DNA from 2 places in the Polaribacter sp. 11A2H genome. Region 2 is predicted to be linked to the other one. Evidence: riboswitches for the same ligand, from Rfam matches in the RefSeq annotation. Region 2 holds a riboswitch; the other holds the start of a gene.
What was found. Region 2 has a riboswitch for cobalamin ahead of GQS58_RS02090 (TonB-dependent receptor). Riboswitches for the same ligand answer to the same signal wherever they lie in the genome.
Positions count from the first base shown of each region.

Region 1: another riboswitch for cobalamin. It lies ahead of GQS58_RS08675 (TonB-dependent receptor plug domain-containing protein); the one in region 2 lies ahead of GQS58_RS02090 (TonB-dependent receptor).

Region 1 covers NZ_WTLD01000005.1:242,981-250,816, forward strand. The annotation lists gene GQS58_RS08645 (cobalamin adenosyltransferase) at 1-125, opposite strand, end outside; gene GQS58_RS08650 (ABC transporter substrate-binding protein) at 155-1,267, opposite strand; gene cobC (alpha-ribazole phosphatase) at 1,269-1,796, opposite strand; gene GQS58_RS08660 (adenosylcobinamide-GDP ribazoletransferase) at 1,781-2,548, opposite strand; gene cobT (nicotinate-nucleotide--dimethylbenzimidazole phosphoribosyltransferase) at 2,553-3,590, opposite strand; gene GQS58_RS08670 (bifunctional adenosylcobinamide kinase/adenosylcobinamide-phosphate guanylyltransferase) at 3,594-4,097, opposite strand; cobalamin riboswitch at 4,368-4,578, shown strand; gene GQS58_RS08675 (TonB-dependent receptor plug domain-containing protein) at 4,725-6,662, shown strand; gene GQS58_RS08680 (hypothetical protein) at 6,723-7,235, opposite strand; gene GQS58_RS08685 (DUF3307 domain-containing protein) at 7,239-7,836, opposite strand, start outside.
Region 2 covers NZ_WTLD01000001.1:483,277-491,112, reverse strand. The annotation lists gene GQS58_RS02105 (pyridoxal phosphate-dependent aminotransferase) at 1-874, shown strand, start outside; gene cbiB (adenosylcobinamide-phosphate synthase CbiB) at 865-1,797, shown strand; gene GQS58_RS02095 (AAA family ATPase) at 1,799-2,335, shown strand; cobalamin riboswitch at 2,374-2,564, shown strand; gene GQS58_RS02090 (TonB-dependent receptor) at 2,646-4,901, shown strand; gene GQS58_RS02085 ((2Fe-2S) ferredoxin domain-containing protein) at 4,905-5,711, shown strand; gene cobA (uroporphyrinogen-III C-methyltransferase) at 5,708-7,252, shown strand; gene GQS58_RS02075 (sirohydrochlorin chelatase) at 7,257-7,836, shown strand, end outside.

The DNA.
Region 1 (7,836 bases), on a different contig from region 2:
ATAGCCCAAGCTACTGAACGAGTTAGTTGATCTGTTTCTATTTCATAATCGCAAAGAGAAGAATCTTCATATATAAAAGGATAACAAAGCTCATCTATGTTAGATTTTGGACGTAATTTTTTCATTAAAATTATTATTTTTATAGAAACTTAATTTAATTCATTTTTGCGAAGAAAGTTAAGCTATAATTTGGCAACAAATTTGGGTGCGTAATTTTTATTATGTCTTTTAAAAGTAAATCTGGTCTTACAGGAGCTTTTTCAAAGTAAATAAGTCCGCCCGTTATTCCTTTATTAGTGGCATAGGTATATACGTTTTTATTCTTAAAAGTATTAAAAGAATTGTAAGATTGATTAGATCTTAACATTTCTTCTCTGCTTTCAAATAAACCACAACCAATCCAAAAATCGGCATCTTTTCCCTTGTCTAAAACACTTTCTATACTTAAAGGTAAGCTACCATTTCCTTGTGTGTTTTTCCATATATAATTTGTGTTGGCATCTTTAAAATAAGTAGCAATAAAACTTTTACCAGCTGGCATATACCAGGTATCTTTAAATAAATTTCCAGAAATAATAGTGGGAATAGTTTTTGATTTTAAAGCTATTTTTTTCACAGCTAAATAATTAGACTCAATAACGTTAAAAATACTGTCTGCTTCTTTTTCTTTGTTGAATAAAACACCAAAAAACTTAATCCATTCTGCGCGACCTAAAGGAGTATCTTCTAACCAATCTCCATTATAAATAACAGGAATTCCGTTTCTCATAATCGTTTTATATGTTTTATTATTACCATTTAAGCCAAAACCAATGACGAGATTTGGTGCTAATTCTAGTAGTTTTTCTGTGTTCATAGATCGTTCACTACCTAACTCAACAACCTTACCATCAGCAATACGTTTTCTAGTTTTTTCTGATGAAATAAATTTTGTTTGTGGAAACCCTGTTAAATACTTTTCTGCACCAATTTGTTCTAACATTGATATATGGGTAGTACTTGTAACCACGATGTTTTTAATAGGGATTTTTAATTCATTTTTACTTAAATCCGTTTTATCGCCAAGTAGGTAGGTAAATTCTTCTTTAGAGTTTTGATACGGTTTTTTTATTACCAATTTTTTCTGATTACCTATTGTAATTATGTCAAAACCTTTTGCATACTTTATGGTGCTTTTTAGCGTTGTTTTTACTGTTGCTTGATTTGCTTTTTTTTGACAAGAAAAGAAGAGACTACTTATAATTAAGAAAGCTAAAAGATGTTTCATTTTAATAATTTATTTCTAAAACTTGTGCGTATTGTAATTTTAAATCAAAAGATTTTTCTAAAGGGATTTTATTGATAAAAGAATGCAAACTTCTCATAACACCTGCATGCGTTATAATAACAACCTTTTTGTGTTTTTGCTTGCTTATTTCTAAAAGAAAATTTGTAGTTCTAGCATGTAAATCTAAATATGATTCGCCATTTGTTACAGCAACCCTTACAAAGTCATTCATCCAAATATCTAATTCAGTTTTATTGATATCGTTCCAGTTTTGTAGTTCCCAATCTCCAAAATCTAATTCTTTTAGACGATCATCAAAAAGAACAGTATCCGAAAGTTTTTCTGCAAGTTTTTTACACCTTTTAAGCGGACTACTATAATAAACAGTTTCAGCATCATAAGTAGAAACTTTCTTTAAAATAGGTTTAATTTCCTCTAAAAAAGTATCAGTAACATCAAGATCCGCTTGTCCGTAGCAAATTCCTTTTGCTATTTTGGGAGTTGTATGTCTAATTAATATAATCTCCATAAAACGAGTATAAAAAGATAAAAAATAACTTCTGCAACTTGTTGCAAAGCACCCGCACAATCTCCTGTTTGTCCACCAATCCATTTCTTAAAAAAACGAGCTACATACCAATACGTTATTAATAAAGGTATAAGACATAGAAATACTCTGTAGTTTTGAAAAAAGAAAAGAGGTAAAATTCCAAAAAAGAAAGAAATCACTAAAGATTTTGTACTCATTTGTGTTGTTGTCGGCTTTATTTTAGAAGTTTCAATATCTCTTACATACGGATGCGTGTAGAGTAGGATAGTAGCAATAAAACGACTAATGGCATGACCAGAAATAATAAGTAAAGGAATGTTTATAGCAGATGAACTAAGCGCTTGTATTGCTGCAAATTTTAATAAAAGAATTGAAAATAATCCTATAACTCCAAAAGTTCCTAATCTGGAATCTTTCATGATTAGTAAGATTTTTTCTTTGGTCCAGCCACCTCCAAAACCATCGCAAGAATCGGCAAAACCATCTTCATGAAAAGCTCCAGTTGTCAAAATAGAAGAAATCATACTTAAAATTATAGAAATTTCCGGAGTAAAAATAAACGTTGCCAAGTAGTAAACCAAAGCAGCAATAGATCCTACTAAAATACCTACTAAAGAAAAGTATCGGTTACTTTTATTTAGCATTTCAGAGGAATGCCCGACCCATTTTGGGCAAGGTATTCTTGTAAAGAATAATATGGCTGTTAAAAAATAATGAATTTCTTTTTTCATAGCTTTAAGCTTCGCTGATATTGGCGCTTTCAAAAGTAGCCATTTCGTTTAAAAATAGCACCGAAGATTGAATAATAGGCAGTGCAACCGCAGCTCCTGTTCCTTCTCCTAAACGTAAACCTAAATTTAAAATAGGTTTTACATTTAAGTGATTTAATATTTTTTGATGCCCTTGTTCTCCGGAAGAATGTGTAAAAAGACAGTAATCAAGTACATTTTTATCAATAGCAAAAGCAGCTAACAAGGCAGCTGTAACAATAAATCCGTCAATTAGAATTGTCATTTTTAAAGCCGCTGCTTCTAAAATGGCACCCGTAATCATTACAATTTCGAAGCCACCAAAAGCAGTAAGTGCATCTATTGGTGAATGTATTGTTAATGAATGTTTATCGTATACTTGTCTTAAAACAATCTTTTTTTGTTGAAGACCTTGATCATTTAAACCTGTTCCTTTCCCCACACAATTCTCAATGTTAACGGCTGTAAAATAACTCATTAAAAGTGCTGCGGAAGAAGTGTTTCCAATCCCCATTTCTCCAAAACCAATGGTATTACAGTTCTCTTTAAATAGAGTGTTTACAATTTCTTTTCCTTTTTCTAGCGCAGTATTACATTCTGTAATTGTCATCGCTTTTTCAGTAGAAAAATCTTTGGTTCCTTTTGCTATTTTAGTAGATATTAATTGATTATTTGGGGTGAAATCTGCATTTACACCAGCATCAACAATTTTTAAATTGATATTGTTTTGTTTACAAAAAACATTAATTGCAGCACCTCCGTTTAAGAAATTTAGCACCATTTGTTGCGTTACTTCTTGCGGATATGGACTTACCTTTTTTGTTTTTGTAATTCCATGATCTGCAGCAAAAACAACAATTGTTGGTGTTGTAATTTTAGGTGTTAATGTGTTTTGTATGCTACCAATTTTAATAGCAATATCTTCTAACATACCTAAAGCTCCGATAGGTTTTGTTTTAAAATCTATCTTTTTTTGAAGAGTATTTATTATTTCTTTAGAAAGAGGTGTAATTTTTGAAATCATGTTTTATTTTAATTTTAAGGGCAATCCAGAAACCATAAAAGTTGCTTTATCTGCTTTTTTTGCAATAAATTGATTCATCCAGCCTTGTAGTTCTGTAAATTTTCTTCCAGATTCTGTAGTTGCATGTAATCCCATACCAATTTCATTAGAAATAATGATAATAGTAGCATCAATTTCTACTAGTTTTTCTATTTCTTGTTTGGCTAATTTTAAAGATTCTTCTACATCATATTTAGTGTCAACATAAAAGTTTGTTAACCATAATGTTACGCAGTCTACCACTACAGTAGATTTATCAACAATAACAGCACTAATATTTTTTTCTTCCTCAATGGTTGTCCAGCGTTTGTCTCTATCAGAAATGTGCCTTTCTACTCTTGTTTTAAAACCTTCATCCCAAATTCTAGAAGTTGCCAAATAAAAGGGGTTTTTAGAAATTTCTTCAGCTATTTTTTGGGCGTAACTACTTTTACCAGATCGTTCTCCGCCAGAAATATAATGAATCATAATTTAAAAATATATAAAGACAAAGGTTGTAAACATTTTTTTAAAAAGGAAAGAATATCTTAAATAGTATTTAAATTGCTTTTCTTTTATGATTTATACCTAAAGTTATCGAGAATTTTTAAAGCAGTTATTTTATAAAGATTTAAGAAATGTGGACGTTATATAAATAGAATATTTTCTTAAATTGATTTTCTGAGAATACTTAGAATTTTGGAATGAATTAAGCTGAAAATTTATTAATTATTAGATTCTAGTAATTAGAAATAATCTACATTTGTGAAGAATTTAGGTTTTGTTTTTTTGAGAACAAATTAAAAGGGAATTCGGTTTAACACCGAAGCTGTTCCCGCAACTGTAAGTTATTAAGCTTGTAATTATCTTTAAGTCACTGTTTAATTATTGAAAATATATTCAGTATAAAAATGGGAAGACAAATTACAAGACGCAAGCCAGGATACCTGCCTAGATTTGATACATTTTAACAATTAAAACTTTCGGGATAAAGGTTTATGTACTAATTCTATTTTGTACACAAATTTACCTGATTTATTTAGATTCCTTGTTTAACAAGGAGTAATCATTATTGTTTTCTTGTAAAAGAAGAAGACTTAAATTAAATCATTAAAAATGAAAAAACAATTATTAATTGTTGGTGTTTTGGCATGTAGTTTTGCTAGCACAAATCTTTTTGCACAGCAAAAAGAAAAAGTAGAGGCTTTAGACGAAGTTGTTGTTACAGCTACAAAATTTAATCTAAAAAAAGAGAATACTGGTAAGGTAATTCAGAAAATTACTCAAAAAGAATTGCAACAAAATGCTGGTAAAAATGTTATTGAAATCCTAAATAATGTTGTTGGTATTGATGTTAGAGGTGTAAATTCTAATGCATCAGAACCAAGAAGTATTAATATTAGAGGAGGAAGAAATAGGCAAGTTTTAGTTTTAATTGATGGTGTGCCAGTTACAGATCAATCTGCAATTAATCAACAATTCGATTTACGTTTATTAGCCGTTAGTCAAATAGAGTCTATTGAAATTTTAAAAGGAGCATCATCTACATTATACGGTTCTGGAGCAGCTACTGCAGTTATTAATGTTGTTTTAAAGAAAGCATCAGAAGATAATATTTCTGGTTCTTTTGAAACAAGTATTGGTACAAATAATACTGCAAATGTTAAAGGAAGCGGATTATCTGATAACAACCAAAACGTAAGTTTAAACGGTACTTTAGGGAAACTTAATTTCTTAGGTTCTTTTAGTATTACTGGAACAGACGGAATGTCTGCTGCAAAAAGTAAAACAAATGCTGTTTATGAAAATGATAGTTTTTATAGCAAAAATGCGTTGTTAAAATTAGGTTATGCAGTAAATGATAAGTTTTCTATAGAGACTTTCTTAAATTATGATGTTTTTGATTATGATTTTGATGCAGGGGCTTTTTCTGATAGTGATGTAAATACTGGAGATCAAGAGCAGTTTAGAGTTGGTGTAAAACCAAAATACACTTATAATAAAGGAGAAGTTTACTTATTAGCTTCTGCAAATGTGGTAGAAAGAAATTTAGAGCAATTCAATTCTTTTGCGGGTACTTTAGACAACTACGAATTTGTTGGTAGAAGTGTAAATTTAGATTTAGTAAATAGATATGATTTTAAAGACGGTAAAATTCAATTAATTACAGGTTTAAATTACCAAATACATAGTAATAATTCGGTAACTCCTTTTGCAGAAATTAAAAAAGGAATTGCAAATTTTAATACTGTAGATCCTTATGCAAGTGTAGTGTATATAACAGATTTTGGTTTAAGTGCCAATGTAGGTGGACGATTAAATATTCATAATGTATATGGTAATCATGCTGTTTATGATGGAAACCTTGCATACTCAGTTTTAAAAAATGAAAATGCTTCTTTAAAATTATTAACTTCTTATAGTACAGCATTTATTACACCAAGTTTGTATCAATTGTATGATGGTTTTTCTGGTAATTTAGATTTAAAACCAGAATCTAATGAAACTTTTGAAGCTGGTTTTGATGTAAATTATAAAGATTGGCTTCAGTTTGATGCTGTTTATTTTAATAGAAAAGAAGAAGATGCAATTATTTATGATAATGCTACTTTTAAATACGGTAATGGTTCTTCAGATGCTAGTGGTTTTGAAATAAATACGAATATTACACCTCTTAGTTTTTTAACTGTTAATGCTTCTTATACGTATGTTGATAAAGATAATACAGAAGATTTTAACGATTATATTCCTGCAAATAAATTTGTAGCAGGTTTAGATTTGGATGTCTTAAAAAATACATTCTTCAATATTACTTATAAAAATGTAGGTGATAGAAGTATTTTTGATAGATATGGTTCTTTTGGAACTGCAGGGGAAGATGTTACTTTAACAAGTTACCAAGTATTAGATTTTGCGGCTAATTATAAATTATTAGAAGACACTGTAACTTTATTTGGTGGAGTTACAAATATTTTAGACGAAGATTACGATGATATTTTAGGGTTTTCTACACGTGGTAGAAACTTTAAATTAGGAGTAAGGCTTCAGTTTTAAAAAGGGGAATTTGCTATTTCTGAAAGAAGAAAAAGACCATCTGTTTAGATGGTCTTTTTTTTATAACAGTTTTTTTACTTCATTTTTAATAAAACCAATAGCAGTATCCGTTGGCGGTAATGTTTTAGAGTAATCGATAATCACCTTTTCCCGCAGTTCATTGGCAGTTTCTGCCGTTTCTGCAACTTGTCTTAATTTATTAATAATGGTATTTTTTGTAGCCACAACTGCTGTCCAAGTATCGTCTGTAATATACATTTGCTGCACTAAATTATGTTCAAACTCTTGGTCTATATTTGCAATCAACAATTGTAAATAATCTTGCGTATCCTCTGTAATTGGTTTAATTCTCACCAACATTTTAACAGGATTAATACGCTCACAAAACAACAACATTCTTTCGTAAGCTTGTAGTTTTATAGGTAAAGCTTCTTTTTTTCTTTGAGATAATAACGCTGTTTTTTCATCAGAATTTAGCTTTATTATCAATCTATTAAATATATAATAAGCAACGAAACTGGTAACAGTAGCGGGTAGAATATATGCAATGCTTTCTATTAGTTTATCTTCCATAAATTAGATGAATTTTAAAGTGTACAAATATAATACTCCTAAAAAGATAGCAATACCAAAACTTAATAAAGTACCAATTAAAATATATTCCGTTAATTTTCTGTCTTTAGATGATGTTAAATCTCCAAATCTAAAAACAGATTTTGCTGCTAGTAGAAAGCCGATTGCTTCCCAATGATTGGTAATTACAAACGTAAATACAAATAAACGTTCTAGAATACCAATATAACGACCTGCTTTTTCGAGAGAATCATCATTTTCTTTTTTACTTTCAGGATTCCATTGTGTAATTATTATTTTAATGATAATTGCGGAAACAAAAATAACCAACAGTAAAAAGATAATTAATAATAAGATTTGATCTGTTATTAAGTTTTCAGTTGATAAAGAAAAATCAACATAAAAAGAAGTTGCAAACACTAATACACTAAGATGCAAAACTTGATCTATAAAAAACCAAATTCGTTTTGTTTTCTTTTTTTGGAGATAGAGTTTTAAAAGATCTATACCATAATGAGATATTATAACTAACAGAAAAGCGAGCCAATATTCTTGTAATTTAAGTTGAAGGACTAGTAATAATAAAATAGTATGAATTCCT
Region 2 (7,836 bases):
AAGTTATCCTTCTCCTGCTGCAAACGAATTGAATATTCTTGCTGCTAAAAAGTTCAACCTTAAAAACGAACAGTTTTTATTTACCAACGGAGCAACCGAAGCTTTTTATCTTATCGCTCAGTTTTTTTCTGATAAAAAGGCAGCAATTATTGCACCAACTTTTTCTGAATATGAAGATGCTTGTAAAATATTTAAATTAAAATACGAGTTAATTTCTAGAACAGAAATACATAAAACAAATGCCGACTTAATTTTTATATGCAACCCAAACAATCCTACGGGAGCTATTTTTTCTAAAAGCGAATTAGAACTTCTTTTTCAACAAAAACCAAATACTACTTTTATTATTGATGAAGCATATATTGAGTTTACAAACAGTGTTGAATCTATTGTTTCATTAACAGAGAAATACATCAATTTAATAGTAGTTCGTTCTTTAACCAAAACATTTACAATTCCTGGTTTACGTCTTGGTTACGTAGTTTCTAATGCGGAAAACATTACACAACTCTTAGCTTTAAAAATGCCTTGGAGTGTAAATTTATTAGCAATAAAAGCAGGGGAATATATTTTTAACAATTACAAAACGCTTCAATTTAATAGTACAGAGTTATTAGAAGAAACAGCCTTATTTAAAAAGCAACTTACCGCAATAGAAGGCGTAAAAGTTTGCGATAGTACTACTTCTTATTTTTTAGTTGAATTACTGCATACATCAGCAAAAAAACTTAAAGAATATTTAAGTACAGAACATCAAATTCTAATTAGAGATGCTACTAATTTTAATGGTTTAGAAGGAGAATATATTCGACTTTCTACTCAAAGCAAAAAAGCGAATAATATATTAATTGAAGCTTTAAAAAAATGGATGTAACCTCAATATACATTTTAATAATTGCCTTTGCTTTAGATGCTATTTTTGGAGATCCTAAAAAATTACCGCACCTTATTGTTGGTTACGGAAATAGTATTTCTTTTGGTGAAAAAAAATTAAACAAAGGCGCTTCTAAAGTCTTTAAAGGTGCGCTATTAACTATTCTATTGGTTGGTATTTCTTTTGTATTTCCTTACCTAACTATTCGTTTATTAAATGCGTACAACTTCCCTATTCTTTCTATTTTGTTTTCAATAATAATGTTGTTTTATTGTCTTGCCAACAAAACATTGATAAAAGAAGGATATGCCGTTTTTAATACGCTCAAAAATGAAGGTTTAGAAGCCGGACGAAAACGTTTATCTTGGATTGTAGGTAGAGAAACTAATAATTTAAGCGAACAACAAATTAGAGTTGCTACTTTAGAAACCATGTCAGAAAACTTAAGTGACGGAGTGATTGCACCTCTTTTTTACTTTTTAATTTTGGGGATTCCTGGGGTAATGGCTTATAAAATGATAAACACTTTAGATTCTATGATTGGTTATAAAAACGATCGTTATATCTCTTTTGGTAAGTTTGCGGCTAAATTAGATGATGTTGCCAATTATATTCCGGCTAGAATTACAGCTATATTAATGTTACTTGTTCAATTAAAAGTAAACGGAATTTCTTTTGTTTTTAAAGAAGGTAAAAAACATAGTAGTCCGAATGCTGGTTACCCAGAAGCTGCATTAGCTTATATTTTAGATTGTCAGTTTGGAGGGCCTAATTATTATCACGGAAAATTACTTAAAAAACCTTTTATTGGTAGTAACAACCGTATAATTAAACACGAAGAAATTAAAATTGCTAGTCGAATTAATTATGCTGTAAGTATCTTATTTTGTCTTTTAAGTATTGCAATTTTATTACTGTTTTAAAATGTCTAAGCTTCAAAAAAAATATATTATTACAGGTGCTCCTGGTACTGGAAAAACGACCTTGATAGATAGCCTTCGTACAGATGGCTTTAATTGCTTTGAAGAAGTTTCTAGAAAATTAATTACTTCTCAGCAAGAGCAAAAAGGAAACAAGACTCCTTGGCAAGATGTTGTTGGGTTTACCAATTTAGTCTATCAAAAAATAACAGCAGAATTAAATATAAAAAGCAATAAAATTACTTTTGTAGATCGTGGTTTAGCAGATAATATTGCTTATTTAAAATTAAAAAAACATCCTATTTGTTCTAAATTTTTAAATTTTAATTATAAAAAACATTATCACATTACTGTTTTTATGCTTCCGCCTTGGCAAGAAATTTATACCGAAGATCCACAACGTCTTCAATCTTTCGAAGATGCTAAAAAGCTACATAATTTATTGGTAGAAACTTATACTAATTTAGGGTTTTCAATTAAAAGTCTACCTAAAACAACTATTTCTAAACGTTTAGATTTTATCAAAAAAATCGTTAATTAATCCGTTTTTACTATTAGTTAACTCATTTAAAAAGTACTACCTTCGCTGCATCAAATGGTTTTTTACGTTTTCGTAAAGATTAAAAGGGAATTTGGTGTAAATCCAAGACTGTTCCCGCAACTGTAAAACTTATAAAGTACTCATTAAGTAAACCACTGTAGTAAGACTATGGGAAGGTAAATGAATATAAAGTTGAGTCAGGAGACCTGCCACTATGATAATAATTTATAATATTAACTCTCGGGTAAAGAGTTAGAAAATTATGTTTATTTCATATTTTCTTTCCTTACCTGCTTAACATCATTTTTAAATGTACAAAAAATTGATTTTATGCAGCGTATGGGCTATGTGTTTTTCATTGCCCATATTCTCACAAAAAAAGGCCATTAAAGGTAAAATAACTGATGCAGAAACACAGTTAGCAATCTCTCAAGTTCGTATTTTAACAAGCGGAAAAACAGTATTAACAACAACTGATGAAAGAGGAAACTTTTCTATTACGGCTGTAAAAGCACCTATAAATCTAACATTTTTGTTAGAAGGCTATATAGAAAAGACAATTACCTTAAAAAAAGGAACCAACAATTTAGCTATTGTTTTAGATAGAGAAACTACAGAACTTTCTGAAATTATTATCAGTTCTAAAGACGAAAAAAAACTAGGTGTTCATAAGGTTTCTAAAATATCATTGCAATTAATACCTATTAGTAGTTCGCAAGATTTTCTAAAAACGGTTCCTGGTTTATTTATAGCCCAACATGCAGGTGGCGGAAAAGCAGAACAAATTTTTCTTAGAGGTTTTGATAATGATCATGGAACTGACTTTGCTGTTTTGGTAGATGATATTGGAATTAATTTAAGTTCGCATGCACACGGACAAGGGTATGCCGATTTACATTTTTTAATTCCAGAAACGGTTCAGAATGCAGATTACTACAAAGGACCACATGAAACTTCTTTAGGTAACTTTGCTGTTTCTGGTGCTGCAAAATTTACAACCAAAGACAAACTACATCGCAATTTTGTAAAACTAGAATATGGTCAATATGATTTTACAAGAGCTCTGGCAATGGTTTCTCTTATAGATCAAAAGAATTTTTTAACTAAAAATGATGAAAGTGCTTATATAGCAATTGAAGGGACTTACAATAACAGTTTTTTTGAAAGTAATCAAAAACTTAGGCGTTTAAATACTTTTACTAAATATAGTATTTCCCTATCGGATAAACATCAATTAAAAACCTCTCTTTCTACTTTTCATAGTGATTGGAATGCTTCTGGACAAATTCCTTTACGTGCTGTAAAAAGCGGGCTTATAACTAAATATGGTGCTATTGATGATAAAGAAGGTGGCGATACTAAAAGAATACACGTAAATGCACAGTTAAATTCTACATTATCTAACAATACAACGCTTATTAATCAGTTGTATTATGTATCTAATACCTACAATTTGTTTTCTAATTTTTCATTCTTTCAAAACGATCCTGTTCATGGAGATATGATTCATCAACAAGAAAACAGAGATGTCTTTGCTTATAAAGGAAATATAGCCATAAACAACATTTTAGAAATACCTAATAGTACCACAACCTTTGGTTGGTCTGCAAAACATAATCACAATTACATTGGTTTAAATCATACTATTGGCAGAGAATTATTAGAAAATGTAAATAGGTTTAAAATTAAAGAAACCAATTACGCTGCATTTATTAAAGAAAGAATACAAATTACTAATAAATTAACGGTTTTAGCGGGGTTAAGAGCAGATTATTTCGACTTTAATGTAACAGAAATTATACCAACTCCGCAACAAGGAAGTACAACCGCTTTTAAACTAAGCCCTAAACTAAGTCTGTTTTACGACGCTACAGAAGATCTTCAATTTTATGCAAAAGCAAGCACTGGTTTTCATTCTAATTATGCAAATGCCGCAGTAAAAAACAAGAGTATAAATCCTTTGCCAAAAGCAATTGGGTATGACTTAGGGACTGAATTTAAAATAGGTGATAATTTTATAGGTAATTTAACTTCATATTATTTACAAAGTGATGCCGAATTTGTATTTGTGTCTGATGGTTTCGAGTTCGAAAACAAAGGAAGATCTAAACGTTTAGGTAGTGAGGCTTCTTTTAGATACCAACCGCTGCCCTACTTTTGGCTAGATACAGATTTAAATTATAGTTACGGTACTTTATTAGATGCCCCTAAAGGGGATAATAAAATTCCGAGTGCGCCTCGTTTTACCACTACTGGTGGTGCTACTTTACGTTTACAAAACGGAATTAAAGCATCGCTACGTTATCGCTACTTAGGAGAACGTCCTTTAACCGAAGACGCATCTATAATAGCACAAGATTATTTTATTGTAGATGCTGTTGTTAATTATACAACTTCTAAATATACAATAGGAATTTCTATTGAAAACTTATTTGACACTAGTTGGAGAGAAGCTGTTTTTTACGACTCGTCACAATTACAAGGAGAATTAGCGCCTGTAGATGATATTCATTTTACACCAGGAACTCCGTTTTTAGCTAAATTAAATCTAACTTATTTCTTTTAAATTATGGGTAAAAATATAGCCAATACAACACATACTTTTTTATTCTGCGACGGAGGCTCTTGCCAAAAAGCAGGATCAGAAAAAGTAGTAAGAGCTGCAAGAGCTTATTTACGTAATAATGATCTTTGGGATACTGTACATACTATTAAAACCAGATGTAATGGAAGATGTGAAGACGCACCTACTTGTATTGTAAATCCAGGTGAATATTGGTACAAAGAACTAACTGCTGATAAAATTATTCCTATTGTAAAAAGTCATATTGATAAAAACTTACCCGTTGAAGCTAATTTATTATATAAAAAGGAATGGGATGCGCTAAAATCTAATAGAGAAATAGCGCCATTTAAACCCAAACCTTTCGAATTAAAAGACGACAAAGAATTAGGGGAATGTTTTATAACAAAAGGCTTTAGCTCCGATCAATATTTGTATCCTTTATTCTTATACTTATTAGAAAACCCCAAAGGTGTAACACTTAAAATGGCACATCTAAAAGCAATGCCGTTTACAGAAATAACTGCCGCAAATTATGCTAAAACATACACGTTAGAATTAGAAACAGCAACCGATTGTATACCACTAACCATTGCTGGTGTACCAAAAGAAGATAAGGAATTACAAAAATCAAAAATTTCTAGTACAGAGTATTTTTATCAAAAAAAAATAAACCAAACAGGTATCCGTTTTAAAAATAAGTTTGGAGAAGTTATAGGAATCATTAACTTTGATTCTATAGATAATTTGGCTTGGAAATATTGTACTAAAATTCAGTTACAAAACGCGAGTCAAGATTTAATATCACTATGAATAAGAACATCTCTATATTAGGTTTAGGTTGGTTGGGATTACCATTGGCTTTACAACTTCAAAAAAGTGGCTACTCCGTAAATGGTAGTACCACAACACTTGGTCGTTTAAAACCATTGTCTAAATATGCGTTTCAATCAGATAGAATAAAAGTTGAAGCTGATAAAATTATTGGTGATTGGGCATCTTTTATCCATGAAACCTCAACTTTAATCATCAATTTTCCGCCAAAGCGGATTGATAATATTGAGACCATACATCCGCTTCAGATAGCGCAAATTATAAAAAATACTGCCGCAACTACAAAGGTAATTTTTGTAAGTTCTACTTCTGTGTATCAAAATACAAATAGCCTTATAGACGAAACAATACATTGTGTGCCAGAAAAAGCATCTGGTATTGGGTTGATAAAAGCAGAAGAATTATTAAAACAACATTTTGGAAGCAACCTAACTATTTTACGTTTGGCAGGATTAATTGGTCCAAAACGTCATCCCGGAAGATTTCTTGCCAACAAAAAGCAATTAAAAAACCCAAACGTTCCGGTAAACCTCATTCATTTAAAAGATAGTATTGGTTTAATTGAAACTATTTTAGAACAAGATTGTTTTGGCGAAATTATAAATGGTTGTGCAGATGTGCATCCTAAAAGAAAGGAATATTATAAAAACGCTGCCATACAATTAAACTTGCCTGCTCCTATTTTTGGAGAAGATACTGCACAAGATTTTAAAATTGTTGATAATTCTAAATCGAAATCAATCTTAAATTTCGAATATCAGTTTGCAAATCCAGAATTGATTTTTGCAAAAGACAAATTGCCAGAAATAAGCATTGTAGGTGCAGGACCTGGTAATAAAAATTTATTAACGTTAAAAGCTTTTGAAGCCATACAAAATGCTGAAGTTATTTTACATGATAATTTAATATCAGAAGAAATAATGGATATCAATACAACTGCAGCACGTATTTATGTAGGTAGAAAATTTGGCGATAAAGAAGATCCACAAGCTCGTCAGCATAAAATAAACGAATTGCTAAAAACACATTGCGAAATGGGGAACAAAGTAATTCGTCTAAAATCTGGTGATCCATATATTTACGGTCGCGCTGCAGAAGAGGTACGTTTTTTAAAGAAACATCAACTTCCTTTTACAGTTATCCCTGGTATATCCGCAGCTTTAGCAGCGGCAAGTGCAATGAGTATACCTGTTACAGAAAGAGGTTTTTCTAATGCTTTTTTAATTTGTACAGCACACACTGCAGATTATTCTACAACGCAATTAAAGGGTATTGCAGAAATGTTGAATGCTGGTAATACTTTGGCGCTTTATATGGGCTCTAAAAGTTTAGATAAAATCATTCCGAAATTAATAGCCGTTTGCAACAATCCAAACATCCCGATTAATGCTATTTCTAATGTTTCTAGAGATAATGAAATCTTACTAACATCAACATTAGAAAATATTGAAGAAGATATCATTACACAAAAACTACCAATGCCCGTAGTATTTTTAATAGGTGCAAACCCAATAAATTAAGAAGATGAAAGAAGGAATTTTATTATGCGGACACGGTACAAGAAGAGAAGCTGGCGTAAAATCGTTTAAACGATTGGTGAGCATTCTTAAAGAACGCTACCAAGATGAATATGAAGTAGATTATGGGTTTTTAGAATTTAATCATCCTACGTATGAAGCTGCCGTAGAACGCATGTATGCGCAAGGTATTCGAAAAATATATGCGTTGCCTGTTATTTTATTTGCGGGTTCACATGCCAAGAATGACATTCCGTTTGAGTTAAATACCTTACAAGGTTATCACGATGATTTAACCATTTCTATGGGAAAACATATTGGTGTAAGTTCTTTTTTACTTGATTTATCGTTAAAACGGATTGAAGAAACAGAGAAAAAATTACCTAAAATTGATAGAAAAGAAACCTGTTTGGTAGTAGTTGGTAGAGGAACTACAGACCCAGATGCCAATAGCGATGTTGCTAAATTAACCAGTATGCTTTGGGACGGAATGGGCTTTGGTTTTGCCACCACAGTATATAGCGGAACAGCGTTTCCTAATGTAGACGAAGGTTTACAATTAGTCGAAAAATTAGGTTTTAAACGTA